One region of the Anoxybacillus sp. LAT27 genome, then DNA from elsewhere that is predicted to be linked to it. Evidence: a T-box and tRNA genes for the amino acid it is inferred to sense, from the RefSeq annotation. Region 1 holds a T-box; the other holds one or more tRNA genes.

What was found. A T-box is a leader RNA that pairs with one kind of tRNA and senses whether it is charged. The one in region 1 lies ahead of LD028_RS16290 (valine--tRNA ligase), so its partner is inferred to be a tRNA-Val.
Region 2: it has a tRNA-Val gene. The T-box ahead of LD028_RS16290 (valine--tRNA ligase) is inferred to sense a tRNA for this amino acid. The anticodon was not compared.

The regions. Positions count from the first base shown of each region.
Region 1 is NZ_JAIWYK010000445.1:130,132-137,925, reverse strand. It holds gene hemC (hydroxymethylbilane synthase) at 1-104, shown strand, start outside; gene LD028_RS16320 (uroporphyrinogen-III synthase) at 105-854, shown strand; gene hemB (porphobilinogen synthase) at 856-1,830, shown strand; gene hemL (glutamate-1-semialdehyde 2,1-aminomutase) at 1,830-3,125, shown strand; gene LD028_RS16305 (LysM peptidoglycan-binding domain-containing protein) at 3,213-4,097, shown strand; gene LD028_RS16300 (protein kinase family protein) at 4,113-5,021, shown strand; gene LD028_RS16295 (hypothetical protein) at 5,006-5,197, opposite strand; T-box leader at 5,333-5,555, shown strand; gene LD028_RS16290 (valine--tRNA ligase) at 5,597-7,794, shown strand, end outside.
Region 2 is NZ_JAIWYK010000014.1:48-7,678, reverse strand. It holds gene LD028_RS01350 (TRAP transporter permease) at 1-1,609, opposite strand, end outside; gene LD028_RS01345 (DUF1850 domain-containing protein) at 1,602-2,111, opposite strand; gene LD028_RS01340 (TAXI family TRAP transporter solute-binding subunit) at 2,184-3,164, opposite strand; gene LD028_RS01335 (DUF5667 domain-containing protein) at 3,446-4,636, opposite strand; gene LD028_RS01330 (DMT family transporter) at 4,835-5,707, opposite strand; tRNA gene LD028_RS01325 (tRNA-Val) at 5,958-6,030, opposite strand; gene LD028_RS01320 (hypothetical protein) at 6,134-6,766, opposite strand; partial or broken gene LD028_RS01315 (RNA-guided endonuclease InsQ/TnpB family protein) at 6,917-7,631, opposite strand, start outside.

The DNA.
Region 1 (7,794 bases):
TGAAAGGAACAGAGCCCGAAAAAGTGGGTACGGAAGCGGCAAAACGGCTAATTGAGCGAGGAGCGAAACAACTCATTGAACGAGTATTAAAGGAGCTGGAGTAAATGCTTCGGGGGAAACGGGTGCTTGTGACGCGCGAAAAATCGCAAGCAAAAGCGTTATCGCAAGCTTTAGAACAACATGGTGCGATTCCGATTGAGTTACCACTGATTCGCATTGAACGGGCAAAACAAGTAGGTCAAGACTTATTACACAAATGGCATACGTTTGATTGGATTGTATTTACGAGCCAAAACGGAGTTAAATATTTTTTCGAGCTGATTGGCGAAATGAAACCACCAACGTGGCCGAAAGTGGCTGCAGTAGGGGAAAAAACAGCGAAAGCATTGCAAAAACGAAACGTTGTTGTCGACCTCATTCCAAATGAATTTGTCGCTGAAAGTTTAGTCGAAGCGTTAAAACCGTTACTTTCTACGCATGCGCGCGTGTTGCTTGTGAAAGGAAACTTAGCGCGCGATACGTTGCGAGAACAATTAAGCAACATTGCAGACGTCAAAGATTGGGTCGTATACGAAACGACATACAATGAAGATGCAAAACCAAAAATAATCGAACTTCTTCAACAACAGATGATCGATGTGATTACGTTTACAAGTTCATCGACAGTACATAGCTTTGTTGAAGCGATCGCAGGGAAAAACGTTGATTTATCTTTTGTCACCATCGCATGTATCGGTCCGATTACGAAACAGACAGCTCTTCATTTAGGCATTCCTGTTCACGTTTGCCCACATACATATACGATCGATGCAATGATCGAAGAGCTGAATCAATATTTTACAAGGAGTGAATAATATGCAATTTGCACGTCATCGTCGTCTGCGCCAAACAGCAAATTTACGAGCTATGGTGCGTGAAACACATCTTCATATGGAAGATTTCATTTATCCGATTTTTGTGATTGAAGGAGAAAACATAAAAAACGAAGTACCTTCCATGCCGGGGGTGTATCAGCAGTCGCTTGATTATGCGCTTGAAGATGTAAAAGAGGCTGTTCAATTAGGTGTACGGTCGATTATCGTATTTGGTGTACCAAACGAGAAAAACGAAATCGCTTCGCAAGCCTATTGTGAGCACGGTGTCGTTCAACGTGCCATTCGCGCGATCAAAGATGCATTTCCGGAACTTGTCGTGATTGCCGACACATGTTTATGCCATTATACGAGCCATGGACATTGTGGTATCGTAGAAAACGGAACGATTGTCAACGACGATACGCTTGAATTATTGGCAAAAACAGCAGTCAGTCAAGCGAAAGCGGGGGCGGACATCATCGCGCCATCTAACATGATGGATGGGTTTGTCGCAGCGATTCGTCAAGCGTTAGATGAAGAAGGATTTACATATGTGCCAATTATGTCCTATGCTGTAAAATACGCATCAGCATTTTATGGGCCATTTCGTGATGCAGCCCATAGCGCCCCGCAGTTTGGCGATCGTAAAACGTATCAAATGGATCCTGCCAATCGTCTAGAAGCGTTTCGTGAAGCAGAAGCAGATGTGGAACAAGGTGCTGACTTTTTAATGGTGAAACCAGCGCTGTCGTATTTAGATATTATTCGCGACCTCAAAAATCATTTTCATTTGCCGATTGTCGCTTATAACGTAAGCGGAGAATATGCGATGGTGAAAGCTGCTGCGCAAAACGGCTGGATCGATGAAAAATCTGTTGTACTTGAAATGTTAACGAGCATGAAGCGCGCAGGCGCCGACTTAATTTTAACGTATTTTGCAAAAGATGTTGCTCGATGGTTAAAGGAGGGGAAATGATGCGTAGTTATGAACGTTCCAAAGCGGCATATGTTGAGGCAGTTAAGCTTATGCCTGGCGGTGTAAACAGTCCGGTGCGCGCATTTAAAGCGGTAAAAATGGATCCGATTTTTATGGCGCGTGGAAAAGGCTCGAAAATTTACGACATTGATGGAAATGAGTATATTGATTACGTCTTGTCTTGGGGACCGCTTATTTTAGGTCATGCGAACGATCAAGTTGTTGAAGCATTAAAACGAGTAGCGGAAACAGGAACAAGTTTTGGTGCCCCAACGTTAATTGAAAACGAACTCGCCAAACTCGTCATGGAGCGCATGCCGTCTATTGAAATCATTCGTATGGTTAGCTCGGGAACAGAAGCGACGATGAGCGCCCTTCGTTTAGCACGCGGCTATACAGGACGAAATAAAATTGTAAAGTTTGAGGGCTGTTATCACGGTCATGGCGATTCGCTTTTAATTAAAGCAGGATCGGGTGTTGCTACCCTCGGTTTGCCTGATAGTCCAGGAGTACCAGAAACGGTTGCCCAACATACAATTACTGTACCGTACAACGACTTACAAAGCGTACGTTATGCGTTTGAAAAGTTTGGGGAAGATATTGCAGCGGTTATTGTTGAACCTGTTGCAGGAAATATGGGAGTCGTTCCGCCAGAGCCAGGCTTTTTACAAGGGTTGCGCGATGTGACGAACGAATACGGTGCCCTTCTTATTTTTGATGAAGTGATGACAGGTTTCCGTGTCGACTATTATAGCGGTCAAGGATATTACGGGGTGACACCAGATTTAACGTGCCTTGGAAAAGTCATCGGTGGTGGACTACCAGTCGGGGCATACGGTGGTCGGGCTGATATTATGGAGAAAATTGCACCGAGTGGTCCGATTTATCAAGCCGGTACGTTATCAGGAAATCCGATGGCGATGACAGCTGGTTATGAAACGTTGCGACAATTGACGCCAGAAACGTATGAAGCGTTTAAGAAAAAAGCAAATCGGTTAGCAGAGGGACTAAGTGAAGCAGCTAAAGCATATAACATTCCACATACGATTAACCAAGCTGGCTCGATGATCGGCATGTTCTTTACAAATGAGCGTGTCACAAACTACGAAACAGCAAAAACGTCCAATTTAGACTTATTTGCTCGTTATTATCAAGAAATGGCGAATGAAGGCATTTTCTTACCGCCATCGCAATTTGAAGGCATGTTTTTATCGACTGCACATACCGATGAAGATATCGAAAAAACAATAGAAGCAGCGCGACGTGCGTTTGCGAAAATGAGCGATTGCCTGTAAGGCGTCGCTTTTTTTATGCATACTTCTTTTTTTCTCCTCATAATCATAGTAATGTGAAATGACTTGGACGTTGAAGGAGAGATGAGCATGTTGCGTTTTTCAATTGAAGAAGCGATTGCTTTTCGGCGTGAGCATCACGTCGATCAGTTATTATCAATTTCACTGCAACCGACCATTACGATTGAGGAACAAGAAGATTACGTGTATATTCGCGGTGTGCTGGAGTTATCAGGGGAATATACGAAGGGAGAGGAAGATGGAGAGGACAATCAACCATTTGAAGCCGCTCGCTACGTTGAACATGTCCGTATAACTGATGAACAAATTGGTGAGTTTTTACATCAATTTCCGATCGACGTCACTGTGCCGAAAGAGCGAATTGATGATTTGGAACAAGTATATGTAATGATTGAATCATTTGACTATGACTTCAAACAACAGGAACTACGGTTAATCGCAGAAGTAGCGATTCATGGCATTCAAATGGATGATCGTGAAGATGACGAGTGGGAACCGTACAACGTAGACGAGTTCGAACCGTTTGAAACAGTTGCCCGACAAGAAGTATATCAACAAGAAGAGACGGAAGAAGAACAAGAGAGTATTGTTAACGTTCCACCATTTTATATGTTTCATGAAGAAAATGACCAAGTAGAAGAGCAACATGAAGTGGAACGAGCTGAAGAACGAAAAGAAGAACAGCAATCGTTTCAGCTCGAAATGAAAGGGAGAGATACGAACGAAAAGCGAAATGAAAACGCCTTATATTTAACGAAGCTATTCGGTAAAAATGAAGAACAGGCATTTGCACGTTTGAAAATTTGTATCGTCCAACAAGGTGATTCGTTGGACAAGATTGCCGAGCGCTATGATGTATCTGTCCAGCAGTTATTGCGTACAAATCACTTAGAAAGCGGTGCGGATATACACGAAGGACAGTTGCTATACATTCCAACGCCAACTAAAGTGTAAAAGGGCGGCATGAAAATGAACACGATGCAACAACGTGAGCGTGTCCAAAAGTGGAAAACACCGAACGGGACACATGCGCTCAAACGAATAGAATCATTGGCGCATTGGCAGGCGATTGAGCAAGCTTATCGTTTGCGCATACCGCTTGCCATTCCGATTTATGAAACGAAAAAACGGGGCGGCCAATGGTATTACACAATGCCATGGCTAAAAGAAAAGACGCAACCAGCCTCATCGTTTTTTCAAGATTTAGCGCGATGGCATAAACATTCGGTAAAAGACATTGAAACGACGGAAGCGGAAATTGAGCGGTATTATGAGGAACGAAAACATTCTCTTGAACAGGCGAAAAAAACGATCACTCACTATATCGAGACATGTGAAAAACAATGGTATATGTCCCCGTTTCAACTACAATGTTGCACGCATTTTCTTGATGTCATGCGCGCCATTTCGTTTTCTGAACATACGTTAAATGAATGGCGCGAGCGCATGCGTGAAAAAAAGACTGTGCGTATTTGCTATATTCACGGTCGACCATCGTTTCAACATTATGTGGAACGAGAAGATGGCACATCGTATTTTATTAGTTTCGAACGAGCACGCTGGGCCCCACCGTTTCATGATTTACTTTTCTTTTTTCGCCAATATTTGCGCACGTATCCGATAACATGTGATGAAGCAGTACAATGGCTTGCACAGTACGAACAAATATTGGAGCTTGAAGAAGATGAACGGTTATTATTTTTTCATTTACTTGTTGATCCACATCGGTTTGTTCGTCTCATTCATCGGTACGAACAACAACGTCATGACCGACAACTGACCGCTGCTTGGCAACGAGCGTATTGGCAAATGAAAAATATTGAATATGTCATCGGAAAATGGGAAGAGGAAAAACAAACGAATCAAATCCAATCGTGATGTAAAGCGAAGGAAAGCAAAATAAAAATGGCGAGTAAAATGACATCAATGGTTGTTGGAAATAAAATGGTACGAATCGCCTGAACGACGGTAATCGGGATGATGCATTGTTCAGCAATAAAGCGAAGTTTTCGTAACCACGGTGGCCAGGCGTACGGATTGTAACGCTTACGCATATGCTCACTTCCTTTTCAAATGATTAGCTCCACATGTTGGAGCTTTTATTTTTTATCATATGTATAAAGAAGTGAAAATGTGGCAAACCTTATTGACGATTCATATGATTTTTATATAGTATTATGTATGAATAGAAAAAAGCGAAGATAGGGAAGAGTACGGCGTAACCCGCCTAGCAGAGAGGGAAATCAGTAGCTGCGAGATTTCCTAGGTTCGTGGTCGTCGGAAGGTCGCCCTGGAGCTGCTTCTTCGAACGAAAGTAGAAGAGGCCGGTGCATCGCCGTTATCGATTTGAGTGCTTAAGCATTGCTTAAGAAAAAAGGTGGTACCGCGAAAGAGTCTCCTTTCGTCCTTTTCGGATGAAAGGAGTTTTTTATTTTAGTGAAGGAGGGATTTTTATGTTACCGCCGAAGTACGACCACCGTGCTGTTGAGGCAAATCGTTATGAATGGTGGCTAAAAGGAAAGTTTTTTGAAGCAACAAGCGATGAGACGAAAAAGCCGTTTACGATTGTCATTCCACCGCCAAATGTAACAGGAAAGCTTCATTTAGGACATGCGTGGGATACGACGTTACAAGACATTATTACGCGCATGAAGCGTATGCAAGGGTACGACGTTTTATGGCTTCCGGGCATGGACCATGCGGGTATTGCTACGCAAGCAAAAGTAGAAGAAAAGCTGCGCAACGAAGGGAAAACACGTTACGATTTAGGGCGAGAAAAGTTTGTGGAAGAGACGTGGAAGTGGAAAGAAGAATATGCAGGTCACATCCGTTCTCAATGGGCGAAGCTTGGACTTGGTCTCGATTATACACGCGAGCGCTTTACGCTTGATGAAGGATTATCGAAAGCCGTACGCGAAGTGTTTGTATCGTTATATAAAAAAGGTCTTATTTATCGCGGCGAATATATTATTAACTGGGATCCGGTGACAAAAACAGCATTATCGGACATTGAAGTCGTATATAAAGATGTGCAAGGTGCGCTATATCATATGCGCTATCCGCTTGCGGACGGCTCAGGTTATATCGAAGTGGCAACGACACGTCCAGAAACGATGCTTGGCGATACAGCCGTTGCCGTTCATCCAGAAGACGAACGCTACAAACACCTTATCGGAAAAACAGTCATTTTACCAATCGTTGGTCGCGAAATTCCGATTATTGGTGATGAGTACGTCGACATGTCGTTCGGTTCTGGGGCGGTGAAAATTACGCCGGCACACGATCCAAACGACTTTGAAATCGGAAACCGTCATAACTTGCCGCGTATTCTCGTCATGAACGAAGACGGTACGATGAACGACAACGCTCTTCAATATAAGGGGCTCGATCGCTTCGAATGCCGTAAGCAAATCGTGAAAGACTTACAAGAACAAGGCGTGCTATTTAAAATCGAGGAACATATGCATTCGGTTGGTCATAGTGAACGTAGCGGTGCCGTCGTAGAACCATATTTGTCGACACAATGGTTCGTTAAAATGAAGCCGCTTGCTGAAGCTGCGATTGAACTACAAAAAACAGAAGGAAAAGTAAATTTCGTTCCAGAGCGATTTGAAAAAACGTACTTACATTGGATGGAAAACATTCGCGATTGGTGCATTTCTCGCCAGCTTTGGTGGGGACATCGCATTCCAGCATGGTATCATAAAGAAACAGGCGAAGTGTATGTCGATCATGAGCCACCAGCTGATATTGAAAATTGGGAACAAGATCCAGATGTATTAGATACATGGTTTAGCTCTGCGCTTTGGCCGTTTTCAACGATGGGCTGGCCAGATGAAACATCGGCAGACTATGAGCGCTATTATCCAACGGATGTGCTTGTAACAGGATATGACATCATTTTCTTCTGGGTATCGCGCATGATTTTCCAAGCGCTTGAATTTACAGGCAAACGTCCGTTTAAAGATGTTCTCATTCACGGACTAGTGCGTGATGCACAAGGACGAAAAATGAGTAAATCGCTCGGTAACGGCGTTGATCCGATGGATGTGATCGATCAGTACGGTGCCGACTCGCTTCGTTACTTTTTAGCGACAGGAAGCGCACCTGGTCAAGACTTGCGATTTAGCACAGAAAAAGTTGAAGCGACATGGAACTTCGTCAATAAAATTTGGAACGCTTCTCGTTTTGCGCTCATGAATATGGAAGGATTCACGTATGAAGACATTGACTTACATGGTGAAAAATCGGTTGCTGATCATTGGATTTTAACGCGCTTAAACGAAACGATTGAGACGGTGACAAAACTTGCCGATAAATACGAGTTTGGTGAAGTCGGTCGCGTATTATATAACTTCATTTGGGACGACTTATGCGATTGGTATATCGAAATGGCGAAATTGCCGCTATACGGCGACGATGAACAAGCGAAGAAAACGACGCGCTCTGTTCTTGCTTATGTGCTTGATCAAACGATGCGTCTCCTTCATCCGTTTATGCCGTTTGTGACGGAAGAAATTTGGCAACAACTTCCTCATGAAGGAGAGTCAATTACAGTTGCTTCGTGGCCGCAAGTCCGTTCTGAACTAAGCAATCATGAAGCGGCCGAACAAATGCGCTTGCTCGTCGATATTATTCGCGCGGTGCGTAA
Region 2 (7,631 bases), on a different contig from region 1:
CCGATACTCCCGCTGCCGCAAACGCTGCAAGCGCAACTGGAGGAGTAATGTCCGCAATAATACCGAAGTAGAAGACGAATAGATGTGCTGATAAATCAGGAACACCGAGTAAAATAATTGCCGGTGCCGCAATAGTTGACGTAATGACATAGTTGGCAGTCGTCGGTGAACCCATTCCTAACACAATGGCCGCAATCATCGTTAAAAATAACGTCGGCAACAATTGTCCTCCCGCAATATCAAGCAAGCCGTTCGCTAGCTTTAACCCTAAACCTGTTTTTGTGACGATCCCAACAATAATTCCCGCTGAAGCTGTCGCTGCTGCTACACCTAAAGCTGTGCGCGCCCCGTCTACAAGCGCATAAATGAGATCTACAGGCTTCATTTTTGACGCCCGATTCAAAAACCCGACTACAATAGCAATGACAATTGAGTATAACGCAGCATGTGTGACAGTTACACCTGCCATCAATAACGCAATGACTGAAACGATAGGCACTAATAAATAAATTTTCTTAAGCACTTCTTTTCGGTCAGGCATTTCTTCTTTAGACAATCCACTTAATCCGATCCGTTTCGCTTCAAAATGTGTCATAATCCAAATGCCCGCAAAGTACAAAAGCGCAGGAATCGTCGCTGCTTTCGCAATATCCCAATACGTCAATCCCCCACCGATAAATTCAACCATAAGAAACGCTGCTGCTCCCATAATAGGTGGCATCAATTGTCCACCCGTGGACGCCGCCGCTTCTACCGCTCCAGCAAACTCTTTTTTGTATCCAAGTTTTTTCATCATCGGAATCGTAAATGATCCAGAGGTGACGACGTTCGCCACTGAACTTCCGCTAATCGTTCCTTGGAGAGCACTTGAAAAAATCGCTACTTTCGCCGGACCGCCTGTGCTTCGACCTGCAATGGCGACGGCTAAATCATTAAAATATTGCCCGACACCTGTTTTGACGAGAAACGAACCAAACAGTAAAAACAAGAAGATAAACGTCGATGATACCCCTAATGGTGTACCTAAAATACCTTCTGTCGTAAAAAACATCGTTTGAACTAAACGCTGCAAACTTAAACCACTATGACGCAAAAAGTTTGGCATCATTTCGCCAAAATAGCCGTACGACAAAAATAAAATGGCGATAATCATAATTGGCAATCCAACAGCCCGTCGCGTCGCTTCTAATACGAGTACGATTGCCATTACTCCCACATAGAAATCCCAGTCCGTCAACAAACCGGCACGCATAACGATCTCATCGATATGCATCGGCCAATATGCGCCGACGTAGATACTTAACAACGCCAGCACAATGTCATACCAAGCAATTTGCAGTTTTCCACGCTCCCTTTTTCCGCGGCGAGCAGGAAACAAAAGAAAGATTAAAGCTAAAGCAAAACCTAAATGAATGGAACGTTGAATTTGGGCTGTAAACACACCAAAAATCGCCGTGTACAATTGGAATAACGAGAAAGCGAGCAATCCGACAAACGTAACCTTTTGAAAAACACCCGTCAATTTACGTGTGTTCGATTCAGGATCGTATTTTTCTAATATTTGTTGTTGCTCTTCCGCCGACAACGTTTCAAACTTCTCTTTATCCATCGATGTTCACTCCTTTCATTTGTTGCCATACGCTCATTCGAATCGGAACAATGCGCACCCATACCCCTTGTCCAATTTTTTCACCGAGCATGATTTGCTTTCCTTCATAGACGAGGCGATGGTTCGCTCGCACTTGTCCGATACGAAGATGGATCGCTGGAAAATGACGGTTCATGTTCGTAATCACATATTTGCCATCTCTTTTTTCAAATACTTCATCTCCTTCGGCGTCTGCAGGCATCCCAATCCCGAAATTTTCATACGTTAATTCTGTTAACACAAATTCTTCATTAGTTATGTTGTACGTTTCAACAACGTCAGTTAAGTGGATGGAATGCGTATAAACGATTTGAAAGGATGGCGATTCATGTATTGGAAGAAAGGCGATGAGTTTATCAGAATCTTCCAAGTAAAAAGCAATGACCAGTTTATATGGAAAAAAGAACACGAAAGCGATCACGGTGAAAAGGGGCAAAAAAAAGAAACGTTTCCATGAAAGCACGTGAGACCCCACCTTTAAACAAACGAAACGATAGACCGAGCAACGTCGGTCTATCATGCATCCATCTGATCGTTATTTTACACCTTTTTCAGTAAAGTATTTTTCTGCTCCTGGGTGCAATGGCATATCGCCAATTCCATCAAGTGCTGTCTCTGCTTTAATTAATTTTCCTTTCGCATGTGTAATTTTATCTGTGTTTTCAAAAATCGCTTTTGTAATATTGTATACTGTTTCTTCGTCTAAATCTTTACGGACGACAAGCATCGCTTTTACCGCGACCGTTGTCACATCAGAATCGATGCCGTACGTCCCAGCCGGAATCGTATCTTCCGCATAGAACGGATATTTTGCGATTAATTCTTTTACTTTATCAGCAGCAATCGGAACAATTTTTACTTCTTTCTGAGCCGCTAATGCTTCTACTGCCCCAGTTGGCGTACCCGCTGTCACAAATGCAGCGTCAATGTTTCCAGCTTGAATACCGTCTACAGACTCATCGAAAGACAAGTTTTGTACTTTAATATCATCTAACGAAATACCGTGAATTTCTAAAATTTGTTGTGCATTCGCACTTACACCTGAGCCAGGTGCACCAATCGATACAGTTTTACCTTTTAAGTCTTCAACCGATTCAATGCCACTATCTTTTGTTGTGACGATTTGAACCGTTTCTGGATAAAGTGTACCGATAGCTTGCACGTTTTCTACTTTATTTCCTTCAAACATTAATTCTCCATTTAATGCGTAAGAGGCAATATCCGTTTGTGTAAACGCAATTTCTGCTTCACCTTGTTTTAATGTATTCATATTTTCTGCTGAAGCACCTGAAGATTGAGCATTCGCATTAATACCTGTCTCATCTTGAATAATGCTCGCCATCGCTCCACCGAGCGGGTAGTATGTACCACCTGTTCCCCCTGTTAAAATGCTAATGCTTGTAACTTTCTCTTTTTCTCCCTCGCTACCGCCTGTGTCATTGTTACCACATGCTGCAACAATCATTGTAATCGCTAACAACAAGGCGAATAAAACTCGACTGCGTAGTTTCTTCAATGATAACACCCCTTTTTCTTTTTTTATAAAAACACAATACTATAATAACATATACACCTAGAAAATTGTCAAACAATTATGAGATAATTCCCAATTTATTAATCATTCACCAAAAGTTACGTTTTTTATAACAAGCGTCGCTTGTATTCCTAAGAGAAATCTCATAAGCCGATCCGTTTTTGTACATCACGTTCAACGAAGAAGTGGTAAAATTTTTTATGTCACCAAAAAGAAAAAAAGCCAGCTAGACGCTGACTTTCGTAACTATTCAACCATTTTGTTTATTCATCATCTTCTTCGTGGTTTTCGTCATTCGTTTCGTTATACTGTTCACTTTCATCTTCCTGTTGCTCTTTTTTCGCTATGTTTTTTCGCTCTCTTTCCTTTATCTCTTCTTTACGCTCTTTCCATTTCTTTTTTCGTTCTTCTACTTTTTCTTTTATCTCTTCCTTACGTTCTTTCACCTTTTCTTTTATCTCTTCTTTACGCTCTTGCGCCTTTTCTCTTATCTCTTCCTTACGTTCTTGTGCTTTTTCTCTTATCTCTTTCTCAATCTGTTTTCGTCCCTTTTCTTGCGCTACTTGTTCGACTACATTTTCTTCATTTTGTTTGTTCGACTCCGAATCGACCACTTCCGTACTCAAAGATTCAACCGTTCCAACTTTCTTTTCAACACGAGCGATCATTTCTCCTGATTGTTTGACAAATGCTGTTTGTGTCGCTCGTTGTTTTTTCTCATATTTTTCTTCTAACTCTTTCAACTTTATCTCTGCTTCATCTGGTGTAATTTTTCCTTCTTTCAATTGCTTAGCTATTTCATTTTTCTTCTCTTCGTATTTTTGCTGTTTCTTCGCAAGTTTTTCTTCGAGTTTCATTGTCATTCTCGCAATATTTGCTGTAAGCGCTTCTTTCGCTTTTTCGTTTTTTATTTTTTCAACGAGTTGTTGAAGAACGAGAATATTTTTTGTTACTTTTTCATCCATTCCATCTACTTTCTCTTCCATTTCTTCATTTTCAACCGCTTGATCTTCTGTTGATTTTCCTACTTCGATCGCAAGCTCCTGCTGCTCAAACGCTTTTTCTAACGTTTCTTTCGCAAGTTGTTCATTCCCATTTTCCAACAAAACTTTAGCTTCTAATATTCTTTCCTTCGCCAAATCTGTTAATAGTTTCGCTTTCTCCACTTCATCAAATGTAAGTGCTAACTGAATCCGTTCAACAAATGTTTTGAAAAAGTAAAGGAATTCACCAGGGACTATCGTTGGCTTTTCCGATTCGTCCATTACATCTGCTACCTGTACTTCTGTCCAATCTCCCTTCTCTTCCGAAGGTGCTGATTCCCCTTCGAATGATTGTTCAACTTCTTGTTCTATTTGTGTTTCTTCTCCTTCAGCTTGTACATCAATACTGTTTAATTGGATAAAAGCGAGAGAAAATACGACTGCAAATAAAACACGAAAAAACGGCTTCATTTTCCTCACCTCGCATCATTTTATGTGATAAGTCTCTTACTTTAAGTATCGAAAAAATATCTCAGCTTTTCAAATCCCTTTTTTCCTAAAAAAATTAGAAATTTGCCCCAAAACCATTTAGTACACAGGACCTATCTTGCCACTCACCTCATAATACGCAAAAAGAGAGGAAACTCCTCTCATTCACGCTGTCTTTCTTTACTTTTTCTCAAACACAGCAACAATAACTCCGACAATAATAAGCGCCCCACCAATCCAAAATGAAACATGTAATTGCTCATGTAAAAACAGCCAACCGAACAAAGAACCGACAAGCGGCTGGAAAAAGAAAAAGAGCGAACCGATACTAGCATCCATCATTTCCATCCCTTTATTCCAAAGAAAAAACGCCCCTGCGGTTGACACAACGCCGAGATAAATGACCCCAAGCACAACAGGAAACGAAAAAGTTACAGACGCCACTTGCCACCATTCCCATACCATCATCGGTGTTGTACCAATCCATGCGACAAAAATCGCATAAGTCGTCATGACTAATACCGACAGACGATCCGATGCGATTTTGACAAGCACCGATAAAAGCGCCCACGTTACTGCCGCTCCAACGAGTAGCACGTTTCCAAAAAACGAGGTCGTCTCCCCTTTACCAAATCCAACAACGACAACAACCCCTGCCGTCGCAAGCAAAAGCGCACTTAGTTTTCGTAACGTTAGCGCTTCATTTAACATCCAACGAGCAAAAATGACAATGAAGGCAGGCGTGGCTGACGTAATGAGCGAAGCCGTATGCGCATCCGACCATTTCGTCCCGACAAACTGTAATGAAATAGAAACGACATACCCGACGATCCCAATCGATATGATATGCTTCCAATCTTCTTTTTCTTTTGGCACCGGAACACGTTGCACCTGTAAAATTGCCCATAATACAAAAAAAGCAACCGCATAGCGAAGCCATACGAGCGTAAATGGCGGAACATAATCGAGCACATATTTACTTACGACATACATGCCACCCCAAATGCTCGCCGCAAGCGACAAATACAACGAACCGAAAAACGTTTTTCTCATCTAGCTTCCCTCCGTCTTTTTTCTTTTTTCTACAAGACGGAACGTGCGCTTGCCCCGTCTTAGAAGCAAGCAACTGGTTGATCGTTCTCAAACAAGTACATATACATGTTCTTCACCCCTATACGATGGTTATTTTTCATTGTATCAAATTTTTCTATTTTTCATAATAATAATTTTAAAATGTCCTTAGTCATCTCGCCATTCCACAAACAAAAAACCCGAGCTCTTTTACAGAACTCGGGTTTTCCGATGATTCCGACTGGGCTCGAACCAGCGACCTCCACCCTGTCAAGGTGGCGCTCTCCCAGCTGAGCTACGGAATCGTATGTTGTTGTCCTATCGAACACATTTTTTATTATACTGATGTCCCCCCACATTGTCAAATATTTTTTTTGAAAAATTTTTTAGCCATTGCCTAGGCAATGGCTAATGACGGATAAAGTCGATATGCGTGCCTTGGAAAAGACCGTCTTTATATTCGTATGTGACGATTAAACTGCCGATGTATTCCCCTTTTTTTCGTTCGAGAAGTAATACGGCCTTCAGTTTTTGTTTATCGAGCGCGTATTTTAAAAAGCGATCGAACGTCACTTTGACGCCTTTCTCGCCTTGACGGTTATACGGAATGAGCGCGTGCACATGATCGATAATCAGCTCTGTTCCTTCGTCTGTTTCCCTCATCTTCACGCTCTTCAAAACAACGGTGCGCGGATCTTCGACGATCATTTCTTCTATCCCGTTTTCGTGATGGGCAAATACGTGCACTTCGTTTTTATACGTGCCGTTGCCGCGCGCTTTCACGAGAAAAACGACAATATCTTCTTTTCCATCTTTTGTGACATCTACCGAATGCAATTGCGGAATCGCCTTCGGATCATTGACATGCTCCCATTCCGGAAACGCATACGTCTGTTGACCGACGTGAAGCGTAAAATGACGCACCCAATCTCCATCTTCTTTGCCACATAGTTGTACGTTTGCTTCCTCTAATTTTTTTGTGCAAGTATCCCCATTGAACAAAAGCGCTGTCATAACCGATAATAATAATGATAAAAACATACGCATCCTCCATACTTTTTCATTTAGTGTCAACTACCCAACGACTAAAGTCGTGGGCTTGCAACTCCCCAGAAGTGCAAGCGGATGTTATCCTCCTTCCTTCACTTGGGGTTGCATCAGGGCAGGTTGACAACTACCCAACAACAAAAGTCATGCTTTTGTTGTTTCTTCAACGATGTACTCGATTCCTTTTCGTTGAAGATTCATCGCACCAACTCGGTCATCGTTTGATGTGTATTGGCATGTTTGGCAACAAAACGTGTGCGTTTTCTTATTTCGGTTTGCTTTCTCTGTATGTCCGCATTTTGGGCACGTTTGGGACGTGTATGTTGGGTCTACCACAATCACTTTGGCTTGGTGTTTGCGTGCTTTGTACTCGATTTTTTGTCTTAAATCATAAAACGCCCAAGATACCATTTCATACCGATGGTTAACGGACACTTTTTCTGTTCTTTGGCGAACGCCTGTTAAATCCTCTAACACAAACAGCGTGTTCTTGCCATAACGCTCAACGAGTGCCTTACTGATGCAATGGTTGACATCTTGCATCCAACGGTTTTCTCGTTGACCGATTTTCTTTAATCTTCTACGGGCAGACGGAGTTTGCTTTTTTTGTAGTTGTCTGCGGAGTTGTTTATACTTTGCTCGTTTGTGTTTGATGTGTCTACCTTTGAAAAATAGCGTCTGTCCGTTTGAATCATAAACAGTCGCAAGAAAATTTACGCCCATATCTACGCCAACCACTTGGCAAATGTGATGAAGGTTCGCTTCTTCCATTTCTTTGGATACAGGAATATGGAGAAACCACTTTTGATGTTTATTCACTAACTTTGCTGTTCCAAACGTCCATGTTCCGTCGAAATAC